4 regions of the Rossellomorea sp. RS05 genome follow, and region 3 is predicted to be linked to each of the others. Evidence: riboswitches for the same ligand, from Rfam matches in the RefSeq annotation. Region 3 holds a riboswitch; each other region holds the start of a gene.
The links. A riboswitch is a leader RNA that binds a small molecule or an ion and turns the genes downstream of it on or off. The one in region 3 is predicted to bind S-adenosylmethionine.
Positions count from the first base shown of each region.

Region 1 (3,197 bases), 610 kb from region 3:
AAGTGCCCCTATTGCGACAAACGCTCCTCCCACCCAAACGGCCGGACCCGCTTTCAGCATGCCGGCCCCAACCAGGGGACCGACGGCATTGGCCACATTGTTCATGCCCGCAGAGAAGGCCTCCAGGAAGCCAGCGAGAATCAAAACGTACCCGATCCATGTATGATTGAATGTCCACCCCCGCTTTTCGAGCCCATATAGCCCTTTAGCAAGCAACCATGTAAGAATGAACGCCGTAAACGGGACAATCACCCAAAACAACATGATGGTCAGCAGGGATTTAATGAATAGAACCTGATATGCTACCCCTACTCCCACCACAGCCCCGACCGTCACCTCACTTGTCGAAAGCGGGATTCCCATCAGATTGGCAATGAAAAGGGAACAAGTAGCGGATAAAAGAATGATGATCACTAACTTGGACGTCAGGATGGTTGATGGAATGATTCCCGACCCGATGGTTTTGACTACCTCACCACCTCCGAGGACTGCACCGGCAAGGACCCCGATGGAGCAGATGACAAGGGCTACTTTCATTTTCTTGATGGCACCCGATCCGTAAGCCACCCCCATTGTGGCAGCCGCGCCGCTTGCCCCAATATTCATGGCAAAGAATAAACTGATGATGATGGCGATGATTTCCAGCATGTCTACCCTCCTAGTGTAGCCCGCATTCCGTCTTGCCTTTGCCTGTCCATCTGCCTGATCTCAAATCATTCATATCATAAGCAGGGGATGTACAATGGGAGCACCCGATGCTCGGGTAGCCTTGATCATGCAACACATTATATGGAAGGGATTGTTTATGGACATATCTCCATACATCCTTCCATGTCCAATGGATCAATGGACAGATCTTGATGGAACTGAACTTGTCATCTTTATTGATGAACTGTGTATCCTTCCGCGTCGGGGACTGCTCGCGCCTGAGCCCTGAAATCCAGGCATCCCCGCCTGAAAGCACCTCCTTCAACGGATCGAGCTTCCTGATCTGACAGCACTGATTCGGCTGCGTTTCCCATAACCGATCCCCAAATTGTGCTGCTTGTTCCTCGAGGGATAGCGCAGGTTTTTTCATCTCAATTTGAAGGGAAGGATACTTTTCTTCCACTTTTTTGATTGTCTCGTACGTTTCCTTGAAGTGGACATCGGTATCCAGGAAGACGATGTTTGCACTGGGATTCACCTTAGAGATGAGATCAATCAGGACCATTCCCTCGATTCCGAAGCTGCATGCGTACACAATCCTGTCACCATAATGCCCATATGCCCATTCCAAGACGTTCAGGGCCCCTTTGTAGGTGGGATCAACCCCGAAGTCCTGATCATGTTCTTTCCAATTTTCGTGTGTCAACACGTTGATCACCGCTTTCCTCATGCCCAAAAGAAAAAGACATTCATGCGCAGTCAAATAAAACCTGCGGATGAATGCCTCTAGTTTTTCTAGTCAGCATGATTATTTGATTCGTACTTTTTCATTCCGTTCTAATTGAATGACTTTACCGTTTTGCACCACGATCGTAATGGAACCGAAGTCCATGTTTTCAAGCATGGAATTGATCGTATCCATCCATTCCGCCTCATTTTCCTGCTTATCCTTCTTGTTCATCGACTTCCCCCCCCGTTTACAACATCTGGGTCCATGGAAAAACAGCCCCCCATTTCGGAAAGCTGTTCAGGTATCGAACCTTATCTTCCAAAATGAGTCCCATTTTGCTGGAGTTAGCACCTTACATTATGTAGGTTGCCGGGTTTCATCGGGCCAGTTCCCTCCACCACTCTGGATAAGTTATATTCATTTGAATAACTAAAATAATAACAGATAATTGAGATAAGTCAATCCGACTTTTTTTATAGGAATAATGAATTTGAACTATTTTTCACAAACTCATTTCTTCCAGGCCCTTAACACAACGTATTCAGAGAAATACGATTCAACCACCATTTTTTATTTGTGGGCCTATCCAAATTCTTGATTCCATTCATCCAAACAATAGTAGGCTGTGTCCGCAAACAAAAAAAACGTGATCAGGCAGCCACGATTTTTCATACTTGGATAATTGATTAGGAAGCCGGCCCGCCGGAAATGTACAGGATCTGACCGTTCACGTATGATGAGCGTTCATCTGCAAAAAAGGCAACGGCGTTGGCGATATCTTCAGGCTGACCGCTTCGCCTGGCCGGTATTTGACTGATACTCATGCTGACCAATTCGTCAAACGGAACACCCATACGCTCGGCGGTCTGGCGCGTCATATCGGTCTCAATGAATCCTGGTGCCACGGCGTTTGCGGTGATCCCGTAAGGACCGAGCTCGCTGGCAAGCGTCTTCGTCAACCCCTGAAGGCCAGCTTTGGCAGTGGAATAATTCGCCTGTCCACGGTTCCCCAATGCAGATGTGGAGGATACATTGATGATCCTCCCGTACTTTTGCTGGACCATGAAGGTTTGGACCTCCCTCGTCATGAGGAACGCTCCTTTCAGATGGACGTCCATGACCGTATCCCAATCCCCATCGGACATTTTATAAAGAAGATTTTCCCTGATCACGCCTGCATTGTTCACGAGGATGTCAATCCGTCCGAAGAATCCAACAATTTCCGCCACGGCTCCCTTTACATCATCCGATTTGGAAATATCCGTGACTCTCAGAAGTGGTCCACCCCCTCGTGCGTCTTCCCCCATCAATCGAGGGGCTGCGTCATCCGTGTCCAGTACTGCAACCTGATATCCTTCCTGTGCAAGCCTTTCCGATTCCTTTAGCTCCACCGGTGACGATGGCCACCCTTTTTATATTGGTCACGTTCTGCTCACTCCTTTTGTGAATGGTTGTTCATTCAGTGGGCTGCACTCGACTGCAACCACTCTACGTATCAATTCGGCATATTATGGAATGTTCCTGCATCTCCCTTACGGATGAGCGTATTTGTGTTGAGTGAGCGCCAGGATCACGTAATCATCTTTCACTGCGTATATACAGATACAACAGAATCCCGGACGGCCGTTGGGCTTTCCGGGATCCTGTTGTCACACCAATAATTGAAACAGCGTCTTATCCTGATTGACACATTGATACGCAAATCCTTTTTGATTCATCCGGTCAAGTAGTCCGGGGTAATCTTCCCTATGCTTGAGTTCGATTCCAACGAGTGCGGGTCCGCTCTCTTTGTTGTTTTTCTTCGTATACTCAAAGCGGT
Region 1 covers NZ_JBDKWY010000001.1:886,564-889,760, forward strand. Annotated here, with positions in the region: gene ABJ225_RS04565 (inorganic phosphate transporter) at 1-645, opposite strand, end outside; gene ABJ225_RS04570 (phosphoadenylyl-sulfate reductase) at 659-1,357, opposite strand; gene ABJ225_RS04575 (DUF2292 domain-containing protein) at 1,457-1,570, opposite strand; SAM riboswitch class I at 1,687-1,791, opposite strand; gene ABJ225_RS04580 (SDR family oxidoreductase) at 2,065-2,769, opposite strand; gene ilvA (threonine ammonia-lyase IlvA) at 3,028-3,197, opposite strand, start outside.
Region 1: another riboswitch for S-adenosylmethionine. It lies ahead of ABJ225_RS04575 (DUF2292 domain-containing protein); the one in region 3 lies ahead of mtnK (S-methyl-5-thioribose kinase).

Region 2 (3,197 bases), on a different contig from region 3:
GCACTGTTCCATCCATCGTAGACGAAGACCGGATTCGTGCCATTTTCAGCTCGCTCGATGACGGCATAGTTCTTATGGGCAACCACGGTTTGATCATCGGGAAGGTCCAGCTTCATCGCTGATTCCTTATCCATGCGCACAATGACCGTGTTCTCCCTTAGGGTCGTCACGACGCCTTGCAGGACGTGCTTTTTCCTTTTGAATTCTATAATGTCGCCAAGGTTGGCATATTCTTTTGAGTAGACGAAGGTATTATCCATAATAGACTCCCCTTTTACATGAAAGTTGTTAACGCTCGAATCCTATATGTGATATATACCTTTCTTGTACCACCAGTCAAAAGATTTAAAACCTATTATTCTAATAAAATAATCTTTATTCTGAAAATTATTCAGATTTACGGTCCACCAGGGTGATTTTATAGATATAGGCCTTGTCGGATTTTTTGAAGCCACCGACAGGTTTCCCATCTTCCAATCCAATACTTGCGGGATCCCCGCCGATTTTAGAAGTGGCCATTCCGTAGATATAGACGGGCTTATCTTTCTTGAGCTCCACTTTTTCTGTTAACAAGGAGGATGCACTGCTTCCACTTTCTTCAGGTATGGGGTCTTCGTCCATTGTAAGGAAGGTACCTTCGCTCCCATGAAAGATCTTCAGATCCTTTTCCGAGCTTTCCATGCCGAAGGAGTTCAGGGAGTGTTTATACTTTTTCGCTTCTTCGCCGTATTGGAACGGCTCATCGCTTACGAGCTTCCCTTTTTCATACACTTCCATGGTCCTTTCAATATCCATATCCTTTGCTAGGGTTCCATCCAGGGTAAAGAAGAACATGGAGTCTCTCCCTGTAACGGCAACCACCTTTTCTTCCTTATCACTCAGGTCATACGGTTCCAGCGTCAACTTCGATGAACCATTTCCCTTCCCTTGAGAACACCCCACCAGTAACAGACACATACTCAATGCCAGCAGCCAATATCGCTTCTTCATACGGTCACCTCTTCTGTGTGCTGAGGGCTCTGAACCCCTTATTTTTCCATTAACTGATTATATCATCTGATTTATTCCAGTTACAATACTAACTGTGTTCATCTTCAAAATATGAATGCGTTTGCTTAATGCGGATGAAAAATTTCCCGTTTGACATTTAAGATGAAACCCATTAAAGTATGTAAGTATCTTAATCATAACTGCATAACGTAAAATCTTCTTATCCAGAGAGACGGAGGGACTGGCCCTTTGATGTCTCGGCAGCGGACTCGTCCCAACGAGTGCTGTGCCACATCCAGCAAGCCACCGGCTTGAAAGATAAGAAGGGTGTTTCGTTTTCATGGAAACCTCTTCTTATTTGAAGAGGTTTTTTATTTTACGCGCAACAAATCATCTAAAAGGAGTGCACAACATGAATCAGGAAAAAGGGAATCTACTGGCATTATTACCATTACTCATATTCGTTGCCTTGTTCCTCGGAGTAGGGATTATTTCAGGGGACTTCTATTCCTTCCCAGTACTCGTCGCAATCATCATCGCTGCTGTCGTGGCGCTGGCCATGAACCGGAAGGACAGTCTGAATGTAAAAGTCGAACGTTTTGCGAAGGGAGCCGGCCACCTGGACATTATGATCATGGTCTTCATCTTCCTTCTTGCAGGTGCTTTCTCGGGCGTTGCCGATAAGATGGGGGCTGTGGACGCTACGGTCAACCTGGCTCTATCCGTCCTGCCTGGTAACCTGTTGATTGTGGGCCTATTCGTCATCGCAGCCTTTATATCCATCTCAATGGGAACATCAATGGGAACGATTGCGGCTCTTGCCCCGATCGGCGTCGGGATCAGTAACGGAACCGACATCTCCATGCCTCTTGCCATGGCAACCGTAGTTGGCGGATCTATGTTCGGGGATAATTTATCCTTTATCTCTGATACAACGATTGCCGCTGTCCGTACACAGAAAACCGAAATGAAAGACAAGTTCAAGGTCAATTTTTCCATCGTACTTCCAGCCTGTATCATCACGCTGATCATCTTGTTCTTTATCACTTTGGGGCAACAATCATCCGTCAATGCAGGTAACTATGAATGGATCAAGATCCTTCCGTATATCGTCGTCCTCATTACAGCTTTGATCGGCTTAAACGTATTTGCCGTATTGCTTGGAGGAATCGTTCTTTCTGGAATCATCGGCTTCATCGATGGCAGTTTCGCACCGTCAGAATACTTCGGTGCTGTTGCCGACGGTATGCTTGGCATGGGTGAAATCGCCTTTCTCTCCATCTTCATCGGTGGGGTCGTCGAGTTGATCCGTCACAACGGCGGAATCCAAGCACTTCTGTATTTTGCAACCAGGAAGATTCGCTCACCGAAGGGTGCGCAGTACGCGACAGCCGGTCTTGTCGCATCAACAAATCTTTGTACAGCAAATAATACGATATCAATCATCATCGCTGGGCCATTGGCTAAATCCATCAGTGATGAGTACAAAGTCGATAATCGCAAAACGGCCAGTGTCCTGGATATCTTTTCTTGTTCCATTCAAGGTCTCATCCCTTACGGAGCACAGATCCTTCTGGTAGCCGAGACGGCGAAAATCTCTCCGCTCAGTGTCTTGCCTTACTCGTTCTACCCGGTATTGACAGCCATTTGCGGACTAATTGCCATTAAGTTTGCATTGCCGCGCTTCACCCGTAAAAAGACTCATACAACAGAGCCTGTAAGATCGTAATAAAACAAGAAGCCCCGATGCCCTTGGATCACCAAGGAGCACCGGGGCTTCTTCTTGTTCATACCAAATCATTAATATGGTAGAGCTTCCCGCTGTCTATCTCTCCATCCATTAATAAACCTACAATGGCTTCTGCCACCGTTTTTGCCGAGCGGAGCGTCCCCTCTTCCTTGTAGCGTTTGAACTTCTCTACTTCAACAAAAGCTTCCTGTGAGGAGGAACGGATTTCTCCCTGCATATTTGTATCCATGACACCCGGGCTGAAGGAAATAACCTTATGATCATGTCCTGAAGTCGATAGCTCCAGGCTCACGGTTTCTGTCAGCATATTAAGTCCTGCCTTGGTGGAGCAGTATGTACTCCACCCATACACTGGCCGGCTACCTGCACCTGAACTGACATTGACAATCACCATCTGTCCAGATTTGCCCGCAGACGCGGAGATCATTTCATTGAGGACGATCATGGGAGCAAGGAG
Region 2 covers NZ_JBDKWY010000010.1:86,301-89,497, reverse strand. Annotated here, with positions in the region: gene ABJ225_RS19835 (DUF2187 family protein) at 1-260, opposite strand, end outside; gene ABJ225_RS19830 (hypothetical protein) at 388-990, opposite strand; SAM riboswitch class I at 1,208-1,315, shown strand; gene ABJ225_RS19825 (Na+/H+ antiporter NhaC family protein) at 1,403-2,719, shown strand; gene ABJ225_RS19820 ((S)-benzoin forming benzil reductase) at 2,778-3,197, opposite strand, start outside.
Region 2: another riboswitch for S-adenosylmethionine. It lies ahead of ABJ225_RS19825 (Na+/H+ antiporter NhaC family protein); the one in region 3 lies ahead of mtnK (S-methyl-5-thioribose kinase).

Region 3 (3,197 bases):
CTGCCCAAGGTTAATGACATCGTGTCCTTCATTAATGACACGCTGAACGTTGGCTGTCAATTCAGCGAAAAATTGCTTTGGCAGCGAATCGAGGCGATCCGCATATGGGAATGTTTTCATCTCTTCACCTTCTGAATGTTCAAATATTCTTCACTTTCAAATTCTAGCTACAAATGATATAACGGAAAATAACGAATGTAAAGTAAAATCTTACAATTCCCAATGAAAGGTGCTGATCATATGAAGATCGGGCTCGCGCAAATGGACATCCGGTTTGGAGATCCAAAATCCAACTACGCACAAGCAGAAAGATGGTTTCAACAAGCAGAAAGCGAACAATGCGATATCCTTGTCTTCCCTGAGCTTTGGACAACAGGATATGACCTTAAGAGGATAGAGGGAATCGCTGATGAAAACAGTGAAAAGACCATTGCCTTCCTATCCCGTTTTGCAAAACAGTATGGGATAAACGTGATAGGGGGATCCGTTGCAAATAAAACGGAGTCGGGAATCGATAATCGCTTGATCGTGATCGATTCCAAAGGAAACTTCGTCAAAGGGTATTCAAAGCTTCACCTGTTCAAACTGATGGACGAACATCACTACCTCCTGCCGGGAAAAGAGGACGGTCTATTCACGCTTTCCGGCGAGCAGATGGCCGGCCTCATCTGCTATGACATCCGTTTCCCTGAATGGGTGCGTAAGCATGTTCTCTCCGGAGCAAAGATCCTGTTCGTCAGTGCAGAATGGCCTGAACAGCGGATCGACCACTGGAAAGTCCTCCTCCGTGCACGTGCCATTGAAAATCAATGTTATGTTGCTGCATGCAACCGCGTCGGCTCTGATCCGGACAATACGTTCGGAGGATCATCCCTGATCATCGACCCGTGGGGAGAGATCCTTGCTGAAGGCTACCTCCACGAAGAACTTGTGACAGCCGTTGTCAATCTCGATACCGTCGATGAAGTAAGGAAGCAAATCCCGATATTCGACGACCGTCTCCCAGACTTTTACCGTTGACGAGGCGAAAATCGATCAGGATATCTTTTCAAAAAAAGCATTGACACTAAAAAACGCAAGGTGGTATGATGTCAATCAAATGGTAATTTTCTGAACAAATTAAATATGCAACTCTTATCAAGAGCTGGCTGAGGGATTTGGCCCTATGAAGCCCAGCAACCGACCGTAATACCGTTGAAAGACGGGGCGCAGATTCGATGCGCCTGACCAGGGCACGGTGCTAATTCCAACAGAATGATTCCATTCTGAGAGATAAGAGGCGACGAAGTATTCTTCAAGCCTCTTTCACAACTGGAAGAGGCTTTTCTCATTCCACAAGAAAAGCCTCCTGCAAACTATTTTAAGGAGGAACCCCCCATGGCCATCACCCAATTGAAACAGTATCGTTCCCTGACGATCGAATCTGCTATAAACCTTGCCAAAGACCTTTCCCTGTTTGATGCATCGGAAAATCTGACCTGTGAAGAGATCGGAGACGGCAATCTCAATTACGTTTTCCGCATTGTAAGCAGCGAAAGCGGAAAAAGCATCATTATCAAACAAGCACTTCCTTATGCAAAAGTCGTAGGCGAAAGCTGGCCGTTGACCCTTGACCGCGCGAGGATCGAAGCCCGGGCCCTGACTCTCCAGCGTTCCCTTGCTGAGCGTCTTGTCCCTGAGATCTATCATTCCGATGAAGAGCTTGCGATTACAGTCATGGAAGATTTGAGCCATCTTGAAATCGCCAGAAAAGGCCTCAACAAAGGAGGAATCTATCCCTCCCTTTCGAAGGACATCGGGGAATTTCTCGGGGCAACACTGTTCTTCACATCCGACTATGCTCTTCATCCTTTCAAGAAAAAGGGATATGTCAAAGAGTTTTCGAATCCCGAATTATGCAAGATTACTGAGGATCTTGTCTTTACCGACCCGTTCTTCAATAGTGAAACGAATGAATTTGAACAAGCCCTTGAAGAAGAGGTCCGGAATCTTTGGGACGACCTGCCCCTGAAACTGGAAGTCGCTAAACTGAAAAGATCCTTTTTGACCGAGGGGGAAGCCCTTCTCCACGGTGATCTGCATACCGGAAGCATCTTTGCAGGCAAAGAGGAAACTAAGGTCATTGATCCGGAGTTTGCCTTTTACGGTCCTATCGGTTTTGATATCGGACAGTTCCTGGCAAATCTCATTTTCCAGGCTGTGGTCCGCGAAGAAAAGCCAAAGAAGGAAGAGATCCTTCGTCATATTGAAACCACTTGGAACGTATTTGAGTCCACCTTCTCGCAATTCTGGGATCAAAGTGAAGATGCCTACACCAAAATTGATGGATACCTTGAGTATGTTCTAGAAAAAAGCTTTGCAGATACAATCGGTTTCCTCGGTTGCGAACTGATCCGAAGGACGATCGGTCTTGCTCACGTGGAGGATCTTGACTCGGTCCAGGACGAAGAAAAACGGATCTTGTATAAAAAGACGTGCCTTGCCCTCGGAAGGGAATGTATCCTTGAGCGCCAACGCATTCGTTCAATCCAGGATCTACTCGATAAACTTATTTAAAGGAGCTTTCTTAAACCCATGACACCACAACTTACCATACCTACTTCATTGGAGTGGCATGAAGACCACCTGGTCATACTGGACCAGCAAAAACTTCCCGGGGCAGTGGAATATGTCCATCTCTATACCATAAAGGATTACTACGATGCCATCATCACCCTTAAGGTAAGGGGAGCGCCTGCCATCGGCATCACGGCTGCATATGGCCTCGCCCAGGCAGCAGGAGGATATGAAACGGAGTCCCTTGAAGAGTTCAAGACATTGTTCAAGAAGGATAAGGCGCATCTCCTCTCTTCCCGTCCGACGGCGGTAAATCTTTCATGGGCCCTCGAGCGTCTCGAGCGTGAACTGTATCAGGCAGCAACGGTCAATGAAGCCAAGACCGACCTTCTCCATACAGCGATACAGATCCATGCAGAGGATGAGGATATGTGCCGGAGGATCGGGGAGAATGGCCTAGAACTCCTTCACGATGCACATAGGGTCATGACCATCTGCAATGCGGGATCCATCGCTACAAGTAAATATGGAACTGCCTTGGCACCGTTCCATATTGGACGTGAAAAAGACCGGAATTTTCAGGTGTTCGCCTGCGAAACCAGACCCGTTCTTCAGGGGGCGAGGCTAACTGCCTGGGAGCT
Region 3 covers NZ_JBDKWY010000001.1:276,312-279,508, reverse strand. Annotated here, with positions in the region: gene ABJ225_RS01500 (pyridoxal phosphate-dependent aminotransferase) at 1-120, opposite strand, end outside; gene ABJ225_RS01495 (carbon-nitrogen family hydrolase) at 223-1,020, shown strand; SAM riboswitch class I at 1,132-1,279, shown strand; gene mtnK (S-methyl-5-thioribose kinase) at 1,378-2,556, shown strand; gene mtnA (S-methyl-5-thioribose-1-phosphate isomerase) at 2,575-3,197, shown strand, end outside.

Region 4 (3,197 bases), on a different contig from region 3:
CATCATTCAGGATGCTCTCCAACGCGTCCCGATCCTCGGCGAGTTTCAGCAAAGCATCGAAGTTCCCTTCTGGATCGGCTTCCAACAGTCGCGTTGTATCTCCACTTGCTGCGGCCTCAAGCAGTATCTCGTTGGTGATGCCTTTTTCGCGGAGGGATTCGATGGCGTAGGCGTCCATCATCGTGATTTTGTAGGTTGTCATCTATGTATCTCCTATTCTTCTGTTAAGTTAAAAAACGTAGTGCTCGGCCAGTTTGATGAAGGCTTTGCCCGTGTGAACGAGTGCGCGTTCGTCGATGTCGAAGCGCGGGTGGTGATGGGAGTACTGGGTTGCCAGGTCATCGGTCCGAGATCCGACTCGGAAGAAGGTACCGGGCTTTTCCTGAAGGTAATAGGCGAAGTCTTCAGCGCCCATGGTCGGCTCGGACTCGGCCACAGGTCCAAGATCAGCGAAGAGGCGACGGGCAATTTCCGTTTCCTCCGGATGGTTATAGAGGGCCGGGTAGCCACGCAGATAGTCGATGCTGTGCGTCGCCTTGAATCCGGATGTGATGCCGGCGACAATCGAATGGATCTCTTCCTGGACCTGGTCGCGCACTTCGCCTTCGAATGTACGCACTGTGCCTTCGATGGTGACGTTGTCGGGGATCACGTTGAAGGCGGTGCCGGCTTTGAAAATGCCGATGGTGACGACGGCGGATTTCAGGGGATCGACCTTCCTGCTCACGATCTGCTGGAGGGCGTTGACGACGGTCGTGCCGATCACGAGTGGATCGATCGTCGTGTGCGGCCTTGCGCCGTGACCGCCGAGGCCATTGATGTGGATGGCGAATTTATCGACGGCTGCCATGCGGAAGCCTTCTCCGACGCCGTAAGACCCAAGTGGCAAATCCGATGCAAGATGGGCTCCGAATACATGGTCCACTCCTTCAAGCACGCCTTCTTCGATCATGAATTTGGCTCCGCCCGGCGGTGTTTCTTCTGCCGGCTGGAAGAGGAAGATGAGTGTGCCGTTGATGTCTTGTCCATATTGACTCAGCACCTTGGCAACAGACAAAAGGGCGGACGTATGCCCGTCATGGCCACATGCGTGCATCACGCCGGGATTCTTGGATTTGTACGGTGCGTCTTTTTCATCCGTGATCGGCAAGGCATCGAAGTCGGCCCGGAAGGCGATCGTCTTGCCCGGCTTCGCCCCGCGGAGCGTGCCGGTGATGCCGTTGCCGCCGATTCCGGTCTTCACCTCAAGCCCGAACTCACGCAGCTTTCTTTCGATGAAGCGAGCGGTTTCGGTTTCCTTGAAGGAAAGCTCGGGATTCTCGTGGAGATGCCGCCTCCAGCTTCGGGTTTCTTCAAAGTTTCCTTCAAGTTCTGTATACATCTCTTGTCTCGTCATGCTCTTCCTCCTTCTCTTCATAAAAAAAGACCTCTCCAAGAGGCCTCTTTCATCAGCCTCTTATCGTTCAGACGCAGCGGTCTGCTGGATTTGGCACCGTGGATCCGGTTGCCGAGGCTTCATGGGGCCAGTCCCTCCGCCTCTCTTCATAAGAGCATTGCACTATTCAGTTGAGTTCTTTCAAGACCCGGTCGATCGCATCCCTCAGCTTTGAAAGGGTCGGGTAGTCTTCCAGTTTCATATAGAACGTTTTTGAGAAGGTCTTCACATTGAAAAACAGGGTCCAGTAGGCCTCTTCCTCAAGTTCGGCTTTCTGCTTCTCAAGCATCTCAGGAAGTTTTTCCACCAGCGTTATGACTTCCCCCTCATCCATCCCCTGCCAGATCATCTGGAGGATCGGGACGAGGAGTCGCTCATCTTCATCATGGATATAGGCATGGTGGGACACCAACACCTTTTCCCATAGTGCTTTCAGCAGAACCGGGAACATATCCTGATCCACTTTCGGGTTCAGCACGAGCTCATCCACCATGTCGGCTGCGTGGGCGACACTGTGTGCCCATCCCTTTTCCTCGACGAAGCCTCGCACGTCCTGTTCCTGCTCCAGATATTCCACCGTGATATCGGCTGCTTCCTGAATCTTATCCTCTGATAGGAAATCGGCCTCTTTGTCCCGTCCAAGGACGAGTGCCATGAGGAGGGTCGTGAAGGCGCGCGTGAAGACGGAATCCGTCCCTTCCTCACCGATCCCCTTCATAAGAAGATGATCCATGGAAAGGTCGAGGAGATCCTTCAGGACTTCGGTATGGAGTCTGTCTTCCTCAATGATCAATCGGTAAAAGGTGGTGTAAATCAATTTGTCTCGGAGTACGGGATCCGGCGTCCCGATATGCTCCACCATGGCCAGGAGTACGTCCAGTTGTTTCCCTTCTTCGACATCCCCTTGCTGCAGGAGTGACTTTAATTCTGCTTCAGGTAAGAAGGTTTGACCTGTTACATCGCTCATTCGATTCTCTTGCCCCTTTGTGATCGTATTGCAGTCGAAGGACTGTTCTCTATCTCTACTTTTCTTTCCATACAATACCCAGGACATGTTCCGTTGAAACTGTTCCGCGTCTGTATGTGCCATTACTATTATTCATCGGCTAATCAGCACAGGTGTTTAGCAGAACGATGGTAAATTTACACAAATTCATTCACAGCATCCTCTTCCGACCGAACCTTGATTCCATGTCTTCTCAAGAGTGCGGTTGTCACACCTTCCCCCGGGATCTTCTCTCCGGAAAAATCCCCATTGTAGATTATGGAGCTGCCACAGGAAGGACTGTTTTCCTTCAAGACGATGTCCGTCGCCCCCATCTTCCGGCAGATGGCGAGAGTCTCAGCAGCACCGGCTACATATTGATCCGTCACATCCGCTCCTGAACGGTCCAGCACGCGAGCCGTTCCGTCGAGCACATCCTCACCCGTACCGCCCTGGATCTCGGCAGGCTCACGCGGGGTTTGGAATCCACCCAGAATCTCAGGGCATACCGTGACCGCCTTTCCCGACCTCACCATATCTCCAATCACTTCTTCAAGGCAGTCAGTTCCGTTGTATCGTACCTTCATGCCTGCAAGACATGCGCTTACCACCAGCATGACGATGCGCCTCCTCATGAACAACTATTCAATTCTTATTATTTCAAATTTTCAACCTTTGTACAACAGAAATAAAACTTTTGCCAATATCAGTAATAATGTCTCATGATGATTGCAGAATCGACAGACACCTTCACTTGCTAAACCTTCCGACCCGCGT
Region 4 covers NZ_JBDKWY010000004.1:61,243-64,439, reverse strand. Annotated here, with positions in the region: gene ABJ225_RS12160 (hypothetical protein) at 1-202, opposite strand, end outside; gene ABJ225_RS12155 (M20 metallopeptidase family protein) at 230-1,396, opposite strand; SAM riboswitch class I at 1,454-1,551, opposite strand; gene ABJ225_RS12150 (DUF2785 domain-containing protein) at 1,563-2,402, opposite strand; gene ABJ225_RS12145 (2-thiouracil desulfurase family protein) at 2,579-3,037, opposite strand.
Region 4: another riboswitch for S-adenosylmethionine. It lies ahead of ABJ225_RS12155 (M20 metallopeptidase family protein); the one in region 3 lies ahead of mtnK (S-methyl-5-thioribose kinase).